4 regions of the Chryseobacterium sp. 22532 genome follow, and region 1 is predicted to be linked to each of the others. Evidence: riboswitches for the same ligand, from Rfam matches in the RefSeq annotation. Region 1 holds a riboswitch; each other region holds the start of a gene.
What was found. Region 1 has a riboswitch for cobalamin ahead of ACTJIV_RS17940 (acyl-CoA thioesterase). Riboswitches for the same ligand answer to the same signal wherever they lie in the genome.

Region 1 (3,142 bases):
GTTGAGGCCCTCCATTTCACGGTATAGCCTGTAGCTCCGGGTATAGGATCCCAGGTGATATGTGCAGAAGTAAAACTAATATTGGAAGCTGCTAAATTCATCGGAACAGTAAAGGCAGATTCTGCGCACATATTGTCTATTCTACTGGCTGCCTGAAATTGTACTGCACCTGAAAAAAGCAGAAGCATAAAAAGTAGCTTTTTGATCATATTTATTTGTTTATGGATTTTCGTTTGAAAAATAGTTTAAATTATTTACATATTATTAAATTTTAATTAATAAATACTCCATCTGAAACGTTTTACACAAAAAAAATATTATTTTCTGATCAGATAATAACTTTTTTAGAACATATTGATCATTTTAATCAAATACTGTTATATTTTACTGATCAAAAAAACATTTAATTTATATATTTGAGGGATCAAAAATTTTCATCAAATGATTTCCATAAACAAAGCATTGTACCTCTCCGCTTTCAGCCTTTTTTCTTTGGCATTTGTCAAGGGACAGAATAAGGTTCCTTTTGGTGTTGTAAAAGCTGAAGAAGGCTACGCCAACGTGCGCGTCCATAAGGATGACTACAGAAAAATCGTAGACAAGATCCGGATGCGTAAAGGGGATGTATTTGTTTATGTAAAACCTGCACCCGGAGAAACGGAATGGGTATGGATTAAATATCCTGAAAAGCAGGATGAGGAAAAACCTTTTGTAAGATATGAGAATCTTGAGAAGGAAGGGATGGTAAATAAAGGGCGTATTGCCTTTATCGACCAGCTTCCTCAGTTTACACCTTCTAAATCCAAGAACGGGAAATCACTAATCTTCACAGACAACAGCAATCCAAAAATACCGACTTCACAAAGAACCAAGGTGGTTATTGACGTTTATCCGTCCAATGCCGGTTACAGAAAGCAGGAAAAAGATACGGATGGAAAGATCCTTACTATAGATAAAGTAAAGCCATGGGGAATTAAAGACGGGCTTCCGGAAGGGATGACAGAGATTAAGTCCATCAGAGTACAACAGCCGGGAAGAGGTTCTGTTTTTGTAAGGGAAGCTATTAAAAATATGTTCCAGCCTACCATGGATTTCAATAATGTCGGAGTAACGGCTCTTGACAATGATCACATTTATCTTTATATGATCAATGGCTCGGGTGAAAACAGATATGTCACACTTTGGACCATCAAGGAAGGAAAGGTAATGAGCCAGATTATTTACAATAGTCCGGAATAATTGTCGTTTTTCGCAGTAATATTCTTATTTTTGCCCTGAAAAAGTTTAACGCTAATTCATCACAGAAATTGGTTCTGCTTAACGCAGATTAAAAGGGAACCGTGTGAAAATCACGGACTGTCGCGCAACTGTAAGTAACTGAAGTCTTTATCAAGGATCCACTGTGCAGGGCACGGGAAGGAGATAAAAGATGTTACAAGTCAGGAGACCTGCCTATTTCTTTAAACAAGAAACTTTCGCGATTTGAAGTTTATTGATCTGATGGACTGCTTCAGGGATTCTCCATGATTCCTGTCACTGTTCTGTTATTTTGATATTATTTCATTTCGCATTAATTAATAATGAAATATGACTACAGAAGAAAGAATTGCAGCATCCGAGACCAGAATTTTTAAAGCGGTTTTTCCCAACACTACCAATCACTATGACACTCTTTTCGGAGGTACTGCCATGCAGCTGATGGATGAAGTAGCTTTTATCACTGCAACGCGTTTTGCAAGAAAAAGAGTGGTAACTGTAAGCAGCGATAAGATCGATTTTAAAAAGCCTATCCCTGCAGGAACCATTGTAGAGCTGATCGGAAAAGTTGACTATGTCGGAAAAACCAGCATGAAAGTGAATGTAGAAATCTATACGGAGCAAATGTACTCGTATGAAAGAGAAAGAGCCATCGTGGGTGATTTCACTTTTGTAGCGATTGATGAGTTTAAAAAACCGATAAGAATAATGTAAAGAATAAGTTTCGGGCGGCCTTTGGCCGCCCGAAACCCTTTATAAGGTACAAAAAAATTGTATTTGTAAAATTGTATTATTCTGATAAGTGAAACGCTCTTGTTTATCTTAAAAAACAGCAGTTTTAATTTTAATTTTTTTTTGCGATAAATCTACCGAACAACCTTGTCAGTATCCAAGCTTCTGATCAGTAATGTCTCAAAGGCCTCTCCCATCTCATCCGATGCCCTCCTAATAGCATTTTCCAGCATATTTCTGATCTGCTTTTCAGTCACACCGGCTTCCGTCCAGCTTCTTCCTGAAGTGTGTGAATTTAAGATAAACGGCATAATACGGTCAATGGCGCAGGCAAAAATAGCGTCCGGTGTTTTTTCTTCCTCAAATTCAAGCCATAATTCAAAGAACTCGGTACGCAAAGGTTCATCAAGGATTCCAAAGATTTTCTGCGCTGAAACCTTTTCCCTTTCGAATTTTCCTACCATCGCCTGTTCATCAAAAAGGAAAGTATCTCCTGCTTCTATTTCCACTAAATCATGAATGGAAAGCATTCTTATGACCCTTAAAAGATCAATATCTGCACGGTTTTTAGCATACGGATAAAGGATCTGCGCCAAAATAATGATCTGCCATGAGTGTTCGGCCGTATTTTCCCTTCTGGAATCATCGGCATTGTAATTTCTTCTCTGTACGTTTTTCAGGGCATCCACTGCCAGGATAAAATCGATCTCCTTTTGTATTTTCATTTCTTTTTTATTATTTGGATGATTTTCTAACGATCCATTTATTATTAATCTTTTCCCTAACAGTCACTTTCGTTTTTTCATCACTGAAATCACTGATTTTTTCGTAAACCAGATCCAATCCTTTGTTGGGAATCACCTGATATTCGTAGGTGTAATGTAGAGATGCGCCGGATCTGGCATAAGTGGTCAATCGTTTCCGTTTGGAATCTACATCAAACATTCCCTGATAGGAGCTGGCAATTTCAGTAAGTTCTTTACTCAGAACAAATTGTTTCTTTGTGGAATTAAATACATACACATCAAAAGAAGCACTGCCATAGTTTCCGCCACTGCCGTTTCTTATGGCTACATCTTCCGTCCCGTCAAAATTGAAATCTCCAAAAACCACAGGATCATCATGGACCATTCCGTGGGTTAGTGTTGTTACA
Region 2 (3,142 bases), 100 kb from region 1:
CGATTTCGAATATGTGTACCCTGCATCCAGCTTTAAAGCATGTTTCCCGAATTTTTTGTTCCACTTAACCTGTGATTCCAATCCGTAAGATTCAACTTTATACGTATTCACAGGTGCCCAGTATCCATAGGGAGTAGGTAACCAGTTGATGAGATTTTTGATGTCCATATAATAAGGACTCAATGTAATTTTAAAATCTCCTAAGCTGAACTCATGGCTCATGTCAATATTCGTGGATGTTTCAGGAAGCAAATCCAGATTTCCTCCTGGCTGCCAGTAAAGATCATTAAAAGAAGGATATCTGAAGTTTCTTGAAAAACTGGCTCCCATACGATACCATTGTAAAGCATCCCATTTTCCCGAAAAAGAATACAGAAGCGGAGAAGAGATATCCTCCACAAAATCCTTCTTGATCCCGGCTTCAAAACGAAGCTCCTTCGTGGCAAAATACCTGATTAAGCCGGATAGGGAACCTACATTTCTGCTGATGACCCCAATTCCGGATTGATAACCTTCCCCTTTATTCACCTGAAATTCCCCGATAGCATTGATGTTGATCTTTGGAGTGATGAAATAGTTGAAATCATTTTTGAAAATATAATTTTTTCCCTCTGCACCGCTTGCTTTAGGCTGGTTAAGATCCGAAAAATACTGAAAATTATCTTCCGTATAAGCTGCTTTTAAGCTGTTTGAAAGATTACTTTTATTGATATCCCATGCGATCAGGCTTCTTAAAGTCTGCGCGTTATATTTTGTTCTGTTTCCGATTTGTTCAAAAACAGGATAATGCTGTGATGCATCGAACATCTGGTTCTGCCATGAAATAGTCTGGTGATCAGCAATTTTATAAGAAGCTCCGATGTTAACTGAAGTATTGTAATATCTGCCGTTAACATTATAAAATCCCGTACTTCCTACAACAAATTCAGGAACTTTATAATCATTCTGACTCGTTAAATAGCTCCCGGAAACTTTAACGCTTAATTTATCATTGCTGAATGAAGCTTGCAGAAAATTATTATAAGTATCAAAAGAGCCCGCCTCCGAATAAACAGAACCTTTGAAGCCCCTGTTGAAATCCAAAATATTATTTAAATGAATACTTCCTCCAATAGCTCCGCTGCCATAAACAACACTTCCGCCACCCGCTTTTATATCAATCTGATCATATCCGAAAAGTGGAATATTATTCACATCTCCCTGCCCCAAAAAGCTGGAATTTATGTTGATTCCGTTCCACACAAAAGCGGTCTGCTGAGCTGTTGTTCCCCTGAATGAAGGAGAAGAAACCGCCCCACGGCCATTTTCTTTCACATAAATAGAAGACTGAAAGCGTAAAAGTTCAGAAAGATTGGCTGAGTTTTTTTCGAGATCTTTTGGAGTGATCGTACGTACCGGATGGAAAAGCTTTACCTTGCTCATCTGGCTGTCGAAAATATAAATGGTGTCAACCGCCTTCTCCTGTCCGAAGAGAAAGCTGCCGTAAGACGAACAAAGTAGTAATAAAGACCTTTTTATATCCATACTATTTTACTTTTCCTCCGAAAGTAATACGTTTTTAGTTATAATTTTGGCAGGTCTCCTGACTTTCGCTTTCTGCACCTTCCCGTTTGAACAGTGGTTTTTTACAGAAATCTTATTGCGATTTACAGTTGCGGGGACAGTCTGGGAGTTACACCCAATTCCCTATTATTTCCAAAATGCTGGAAACCAAAATTTTTGCAAAGATAACTTTTTAAAATTATTGCGCAAAAAAGACAAAAAGTCAATTGTGAGTGGTTATTTGTGAATAGTGAATAGTGAATAGTGAATAGTGAATAGTGAATTTTGCTTCGCAGGGAAATTTTTAAAAAGTATAAATGATCATTAATGAACATGACAGTACAAAATTGAAAATAATTCTTAAATTAACAATTCATTTGTAAAATAAAATTGACCATTGACAAAAGTATGGTATTTGAAATCTTGATTCTTGGTTCTTGGTTTTTGATTCTTAAAACTTTAATTCACCATTCACTTGCGAAGCAAAATTCACTATTCACATCAACCAAAATTTCCTGTTCACAAAATTTCACCTTTACAAAAACGATGAATCAAAATAGAAAGGCAGCAAATCCTTAATAGAATGAACCTTTACCACTTCATCATTCATGCTTGAAAAATAAAGGATGATGTTTTCGTTCTGTTTCGTTTCATATTCTATCAGGCTTTGCCTGCAGGCTCCACAAGGTGGAATCGGAGGATTTTTCTCATGAAATTCCTTAGGCCCCCCAACGACAAAGATCTTTTTCACCTTGACATCCGGAAAATTGGCTGCCACCCAGAAAAGAGTCGTTCTTTCTGCACATAACCCCGATGGATAGGCTGCATTCTCCTGATTGTTGCCGGAATAAATTTCACCGTTTTCCAGTAAGACGGCACATCCTACAAGGAAATTCGAATAGGGCGCATAAGCATTTTCACGGGCTTGTATTGCTCTTTCAAATAAAGTTTTTTCTATATCGTTCAGCTCACTGCTGTTTTTAAAATGCTCGTAACTGATCTGTATGTCTTTTTTCATATATTAGTAAGACTAAAAAGGGGGCCAAATTTACTTCTTTTTCATCACTTCGACAATGTTTTTTTTATTCATCATTAAATTGAAAATCAAAAAGTAAAATGTTATACACACCAGTAAAATTTAGAAATATAGAATTGAAAAATAGATGGGTAATGTCTCCCATGTGTATGTATTCATGCGAAAATGGATTGGCTAATGATTTCCATTTTGTACACTACGGAAGCAGATCTCAGGGCGGGACCGGACTTATCATGGTTGAAGCCACCGGAGTAGAGCCTCGTGGAAGAATTACCAACCACTGTATGGGTATCTGGAATGATGAGCAGGCAGAAGAACTTAAGAAAATTGTTGATTTTGTCCATTCCCGTTCAGAAAGTAAAATAGGGATTCAGCTTGCCCACGCCGGAAGAAAAGGTTCCACATGGAATAACCTGCAGATTCCTGTTGAAGAAGGTTGGGAAACCGTTGCACCTAGTCCTATTCCTTATCATCCTACTGAAAGGATTCCGCATGTTCTGACTGCTGACGAGATTAAGGAACAGGTACAGAATTTTAAAGAAGCAGCAAAAAGAGCTGTAAAAG
Region 3 (3,142 bases), on a different contig from region 1:
GATAATTCCTGACCACGTCATAGTATTGATTAAGGACATTGTTGACCTCAAAACCGGCTTTAATCTGGTGAGAATGCCAGTTGAATTTTTTCTGAACGGATAAATCATGCGTGTACCATGGCTGGAGATAATTGGCTTTGATATTATTCAGCTGGGCATCATAGCGTTCTCCGGTGTACATAAAACTGTAATTGAAACTCCAGTCTTTATAGTCTGCCATTAGGGTAAAGGTCAATGCATGCCACGGCACATAGGAGATCTGGTCACCGTAATAATCGTCACTTTTATCAGTATAGTCCCCGGCACGCTGATAGGTATAGCTTACCAAAGGTTTCAGTTTCAATTTATTAATGTCAAATTCAGCCTGCACATTCACGTCTGCCCCGATGATTTTCACTTCACCTAAATTCACCATCATCCATCTGAAAAGATTGGTGGTAGGAACAGCGATAATCTTGTTCTCAACTTCATTATAATAGCCATCCACTTTCACATAGATTCCTTTAAAAAATTGATGGTCAAAGAGCTTCTCGTAGGTAAAACCTGCATCGTACTGATTCGTGTATTCAGGTTTCAGCATGACATTCCCGATCATGGTGTAATACAGATCATTGAAAGTAGGCATTCTGAATACTCTTTTGTAGAAAGCCCTTACGGTAAGATCTTTGGATTCAAAAGGCTGATAGCTCAGGAAAGCGGAAGGGGTCCATTCGGTTTTATCAGGAGACTTCGCATTCATTTTTACGTTTTCATGAACAAAAGTTCCAAGAATACTTCCCAAAAACTTAAAACGGTTCCATTGATAGGTCGTGGCAAAAGAAACGAGCGAAGTATATCGTGTAGGATATGAAAAATCTCTCAGACTGGCATTCAGATTATTATACTGAAAGTCAAAACTCGCACTTACATCCCAGTTTTGATTAATAGAATAGAGATTGGAATTGGAAAAATAAAGCTCTCTCTGAACATACGAATTATCTATCGGAAGAACCGTTGTTGCTACATTCACCGTATCTAAAAACCGGGTGTAATCATACGCAAATTTTGCTTTGAACTGAGTTTCAAATTTTGGGAACAGCTTTTTACGGAAACTGGCCTGGACAAAATAGCTCTCATCCAGCATTTGCTGACCTTTAGGTGTGAAATTATTATTAACAATGGCTGTGGGAACTCCACGATCGGAAATATAGCCGTAGCCGCGTACGCTCCAACTTCCATCATTAATGGTCCCGTTTAAGGCACCTTCAAAACGTTTCGCCCGGATGTAGGAATCATATCTTCTTGCAATGGTATCATTGGCAACAGATCCGTCAGAATTTTTCTTTTCGTATTTATACTTATACAATCCATCGCTTTGTACAAATTCCGAGCTGAAACTTGCCGAAATTCTCTCTGAAAGCTTCTGTTCCACACGGAAGGAAGGATTAAATAAACTGATGGAGCCTAATTTCAGCTTCACCGTTAAGTTGGTCTTCTGATTCCCTTTAAAAACTGGTATTTTAGGCTGAAGATAAATCGATCCGGAAGATCCGAAATCCTTTGCCGGCTGAAAAATTTCACTTTTTTGGCCGTTGTATAAAGAAATGGCTTCAAGATCATCCAGTGAAAACTTTCCAAGATCCACGATTCCGTTCTGAACATTTCCCAGCTGGATACCGTCATAGAAAACACCCACATGCTGGCTTCCCATACTACGGATATTGACAGTTTTCAGGCCGCCCATTCCGCCATAGTCTTTGATCTGAACTCCCGAAAAATACCGTAAGGCATCGGCCACCGACTGACTGTTCAGTCTTTCCAGCTGTTCGCCGGACAGGATCTGGGCAGGAAGGATTTCTTTAAAATCTTTTTTGTAAAGCTGAATCGGGAGGATGGTTTTTTCCCGGATGGTGTCTCCGGATTGAGAGAATATAAGTTGAGATGCCATCACAAATAATGTGATAACTCCTTTTTTAAACTGTGAAGCAGTACATTTTCTGACCATTAGCTCATTGAGAATAATGCTGACGCTAATGGATATAAGATAGCAAAGATAAAGCGCAGCTGTTACTGCACAGAATCATTGTTGTCCTAAGCTTTATTCCACGAAAGCATCAAACGTTTATCTTCTGGCAGGTCTTCTGACTTACTCCGTTTTTGAAATCCTTCCCATAAAAAAAACAGTGGATATACTCTTCAAAAACTTTGATGTGGAGCTTACAGCAGCGGGTCTGTCCCGGATTTTCACCAGGTTCCCTTTTAAGTGCTTTTTACAGCGCACCAGATTGCGGCAAAGATAGAAAATAACTTAATATATGCAATAACGGCATAATAAATTAATTCTCAACACTATGAAAAACAGAAAATATTAAGAAGATGTATTAAAAACAGGTGGCTCGGGAATCTCAGCCACCTGTTTTTTAGATTAAAGTTTGAAATTTTTACGAGACTAAAGATTGAACAATCTGTACCTGGTGGCTTTGGCCATTATATTAAATTCCAAAATTGATAAAAACACTGAACCTGGATTTTGCTTCAATGTCCCCGCTTGCCAGATTGGAATAAGCAGGCAGCATGACTTCTCCACCCAGGCTGAACTTTTTATACGAAGCCTCAAAACCAAGCTTTCCATATAAAGCGCTTCCTGCTGTATTAGGCAATACCTCATCAAACTGTTTGTTTTTATCATAGACTTCGCCCTGAAGTCCGGCTTTGGCAGAGAAAATAGCTTTTTCATTTCCTGCAAGCTGATAAAAAGCTGTTGCGGCATAATTCCACTGGTTTCCGAAACGGTAATTCTTTTTGTTTTCTGTTTTTACGGTGTAATCTGTGTTGATCAGCACAGCCAGCTTATTCTTTTGAAACTTATAGTTCAAAGCAGCCTGGTAGTCCCAGCTTCCCGTTCCCAGTTGAAAACTTGGATTGACTCCTGAAGCTCCTTTTTCATCAAATTTTCCCAAAGGAATTTTCACCCCCAAACCACCGTTGAGCTGATGGAAATGATCTTTGGAACTGAGGATCCGGTAAATTCCCATCAGGTTCAGATCTCCGATTCCATTAATGTTGATATCGCCCTGAATTGTTCTCTTCTCATGAAAATGAAATGGCAGGCTAGCGTATACACTCAGCTTTTCTGTCAATGGAATTTTTCCCCAAACCTGCA
Region 4 (3,142 bases), on a different contig from region 1:
GTCATTGGATGCGGACGGTGAACGTCACCATAAATCACCGGAGGTTTTACGCATCGGCTGCCGTAGCTCTGAACCCATCCGTTTTGAGTAAAAGCAAATCCGGAAAGCTGTTCCCCGAAATATTCTACCATATCATTACGTTCAAATTCCCCGTGAACCAGCACATCAATACCTATCTCTTCCTGCCAGCGGATGGTTCTTTCTGTCTCTTTTTTAAGAAGATCATCATATTGTTCAGCGGTCAGTTCCCCTTTTTTAAATTTTGATCTCCATGTCCTTACTTCCTTAGTTTGAGGAAAAGAGCCAATCGTTGTCGTAGGAAATAAGGGAAGCTGTAAAACTTTTTGCTGCTCTTCTTTCCTTATGCTGAACGGACTGTTTCTCTTTGCATCATCTTCAGTTGTTACATCCGTACGGTCTTTTACTTCCTGATTGTGGATCAAAGCTGAGATTTTACGGGTGTCAATTGCTTTTTTATTTTCGGCATACTGTTGCAGAGCCAGGTAATCTGCATTTCCGGAAGCAAGCTTTTTCAAGGTAACAATTTCATCAACTTTTTGTTTGGCAAAAGCCATCCATTGCTTAATTTCAGGAGATAATGTTTCTTCATTCGTCTCCAGTTCAAGATCAAAAGGAGAGTGAAGCAGAGAACATGAAGGGGCAATGAAAACCCTGTCTGAACCAATGGTGCTGACCGCTTTTTCTATAAAGCCTAAAGATCTTTCAAAATTATTTTTCCAGATGTTCCGCCCATCTACAATACCTAAGGATAGACTCAATGTTTGAGGAATGGTACGTAAAACTTCATCCAGCTGTTCAGGACATCGTACCAGATCGATATGCAGGACATCTACAGGAAGTGAAGCTGCTAATGAAAGGTTGTCTTTTAAACCTTCAAAATAAGTAGCAAGAATAAATGTAAGATTCGGGAACTGTTTTCTGATTTCAGCATAAACAGATGGGTAGATTTCTCTTGCTTTTTCAGTAAGATCCAGACCTAAAAAAGGTTCATCAAGCTGAATCCATGTGGCACCATGGTTTTCCAGTTCTTTTAAAATTTCGATATATACCGGAAGCAGATTTTCTATGAGGTCCAGTTTATCAAACCCGTCTTCTTTCTCTTTTCCCAGAAGAAGATAGGTAAGAGGACCTAATATCACGGGCTTGGCATTTATTCCGGCTTCTTTTGCGCTGATGAATTCACTGATGATCTTTTTGGAAAATAATCCGAACTGCTGGTTCTTCTGAAATTCAGGAACGATGTAATGGTAATTGGTATCAAACCATTTTGTCATTTCCATGGCGGTAATGTCAAGGCCGTCTTTCTGGTAGCCTCTTGCCATGCCAAAATATAGATCAAGCTCAGAATTGGATGCTCTTGAGGCAATTTCTTTATAGCGTTCGGGAATTGCTCCCACAACTAGAGTCATGTCCAAAACCTGATCATAATAAGAAAAGTCATTGCAGGGAATAAGGTCAATTCCTGCTTCCTGCTGCATTTTCCAGTTCTGCCGGCTAATGGTTTTCCCGGTTTCCAGTAATTCGTTTAATGATGTTTTGCCTGACCAATACTGTTCGCAGGCTTTTTTGAGTTCTCTGTGGCGGCCAATACGCGGGCTGCCAAGAATGTGCGTTTGCATGTTTTTAAACTTTAAATTAGACAATTAGGATTTTAAAGGCTCTTTTAGATGCTCCGCAATGCTGTTTGGAAAGAATTTTAGGATATAAATGGATACAGTGAGGACGTAATTTCCCGGTAATGCAGGGACGTTCAAAGTATCATCTATATGAGCTGAAGCTTCAGACCGCGAAAGCATTGTCAATTCAGAATAGGCAGGTCTCCTGACTTGTAACAGTTTTTATCATCCTTCCCGCTTCTGGCAGTGGATATACTTGGATAAAAACCATTGTTGTGTTACTTACAGTTGCGCGACAGCTCATGATTCTCACACGATTCCCTATTAATCTACGTTATGTAAAACCTCTTCTGTTTGATGAAGTATGTTAAAGAACAAAATCTATGTCAAAGGTATTGATTAAAGTGAATTGATTGGTTAATTTGTAAAAATTAGGAATATTATTTTGTTTTGGTCTTATTTTAAAGTTAAAAATTCTGTAAATTTGAAAAACATAACCTCAAAAAGAATATTATTCTGTGGAAAGACTTGACGAAAGGGATCTTCAATTGCTCAGAATCCTGCAAAAGAATGCTAAATTGACTGTAAAAGAGATTGCAAAAGAAGTCAATCTTTCACCTTCACCTGTTTTCGAACGGATGAAAAGACTTGAGCAGGAAGGATATATCAAGCATTATGCAGCTGTACTGGAAGCAGAGAAGCTGAACCGTGGGTTTACTGTTTTTTGCCAGATTAAACTTAAAATCCATGACCGTTCTGTAGGAAATCAGTTTGTTGAAGATATCTTACAGATTGATGAAATTGCTGAATGCTATAATATTTCAGGAGATTTCGATTTTCTCCTGAAAGTTCAGGTAAGAGATATGAAACATTACCAGGACTTTGTGTTCAATACGCTGGGTTCATTAGATTCTATAGGAAGTGCACACAGCACTTTTGTGATGGCCGAGGTTAAAAATATTCACGGAGTAAGTATTTAAAAATAAAAGCAGCACCCATAGGATACTGCCATTATAATTTTTTAAATCATTAATTTTTTCAATCTTTAAATAAAATTAACTGCTCCATTCTCACTACTGCATTTTGTTGATATTCTTCAGTCAGATTAAATATTTTCCCCAGTTTTTGGGAAGCACTGATGAAACTGATAAAGGTGCAGAGCTCCGAAATTTCTTTTTCGGAAAAGAATTCTCTCAACATGCTGAAATGGCTCTTGAGTATGGAACGGTGATTTTTAGAGAATAGCTCTGCGAAGCTTACAGCTACGGAAATTTTAAGATCTGACTTGCTGAAATCGGGTCTTCCGCCTTTTACCATGCAGTATTCACAGCCATTGCCAAATGCAAGTGTTCTTCGGATCTGTTCCAGTAAATCAGAGTCTAAACTTATATTTTTAAAGAAAGTCTCTTCAAGTCTGTTCCAGTGGTATAGTATTTCAGGGTTATGGCCAATAAGTTTTTCAAATGGTGTATTTCCATTGTCTGAAAATTCAATTGTTGTCATAT

Region 2: linked by a shared signal. The riboswitch ahead of ACTJIV_RS17460 (TonB-dependent receptor plug domain-containing protein) and the one ahead of ACTJIV_RS17940 (acyl-CoA thioesterase) in region 1 are both predicted to bind cobalamin.
Region 3: linked by a shared signal. The riboswitch ahead of ACTJIV_RS03025 (TonB-dependent receptor plug domain-containing protein) and the one ahead of ACTJIV_RS17940 (acyl-CoA thioesterase) in region 1 are both predicted to bind cobalamin.
Region 4: linked by a shared signal. The riboswitch ahead of metE (5-methyltetrahydropteroyltriglutamate--homocysteine S-methyltransferase) and the one ahead of ACTJIV_RS17940 (acyl-CoA thioesterase) in region 1 are both predicted to bind cobalamin.

Annotation. Positions count from the first base shown of each region.
Region 1 is NZ_JBQENJ010000006.1:363,788-366,929, reverse strand. It holds gene ACTJIV_RS17950 (GEVED domain-containing protein) at 1-209, opposite strand, end outside; gene ACTJIV_RS17945 (hypothetical protein) at 442-1,239, shown strand; cobalamin riboswitch at 1,292-1,470, shown strand; gene ACTJIV_RS17940 (acyl-CoA thioesterase) at 1,588-1,971, shown strand; gene ACTJIV_RS17935 (HD domain-containing protein) at 2,124-2,714, opposite strand; gene ACTJIV_RS17930 (XAC2610-related protein) at 2,725-3,142, opposite strand, start outside.
Region 2 is NZ_JBQENJ010000006.1:262,094-265,235, forward strand. It holds gene ACTJIV_RS17460 (TonB-dependent receptor plug domain-containing protein) at 1-1,524, opposite strand, end outside; cobalamin riboswitch at 1,556-1,730, opposite strand; gene ACTJIV_RS17465 (cytidine deaminase) at 2,078-2,560, opposite strand; gene namA (NADPH dehydrogenase NamA) at 2,659-3,142, shown strand, end outside.
Region 3 is NZ_JBQENJ010000001.1:644,527-647,668, reverse strand. It holds gene ACTJIV_RS03025 (TonB-dependent receptor plug domain-containing protein) at 1-1,927, opposite strand, end outside; cobalamin riboswitch at 2,094-2,279, opposite strand; gene ACTJIV_RS03020 (transporter) at 2,472-3,142, opposite strand, start outside.
Region 4 is NZ_JBQENJ010000002.1:663,709-666,850, forward strand. It holds gene metE (5-methyltetrahydropteroyltriglutamate--homocysteine S-methyltransferase) at 1-1,640, opposite strand, end outside; cobalamin riboswitch at 1,816-2,001, opposite strand; gene ACTJIV_RS07210 (Lrp/AsnC family transcriptional regulator) at 2,156-2,617, shown strand; gene ACTJIV_RS07215 (carboxymuconolactone decarboxylase family protein) at 2,676-3,140, opposite strand.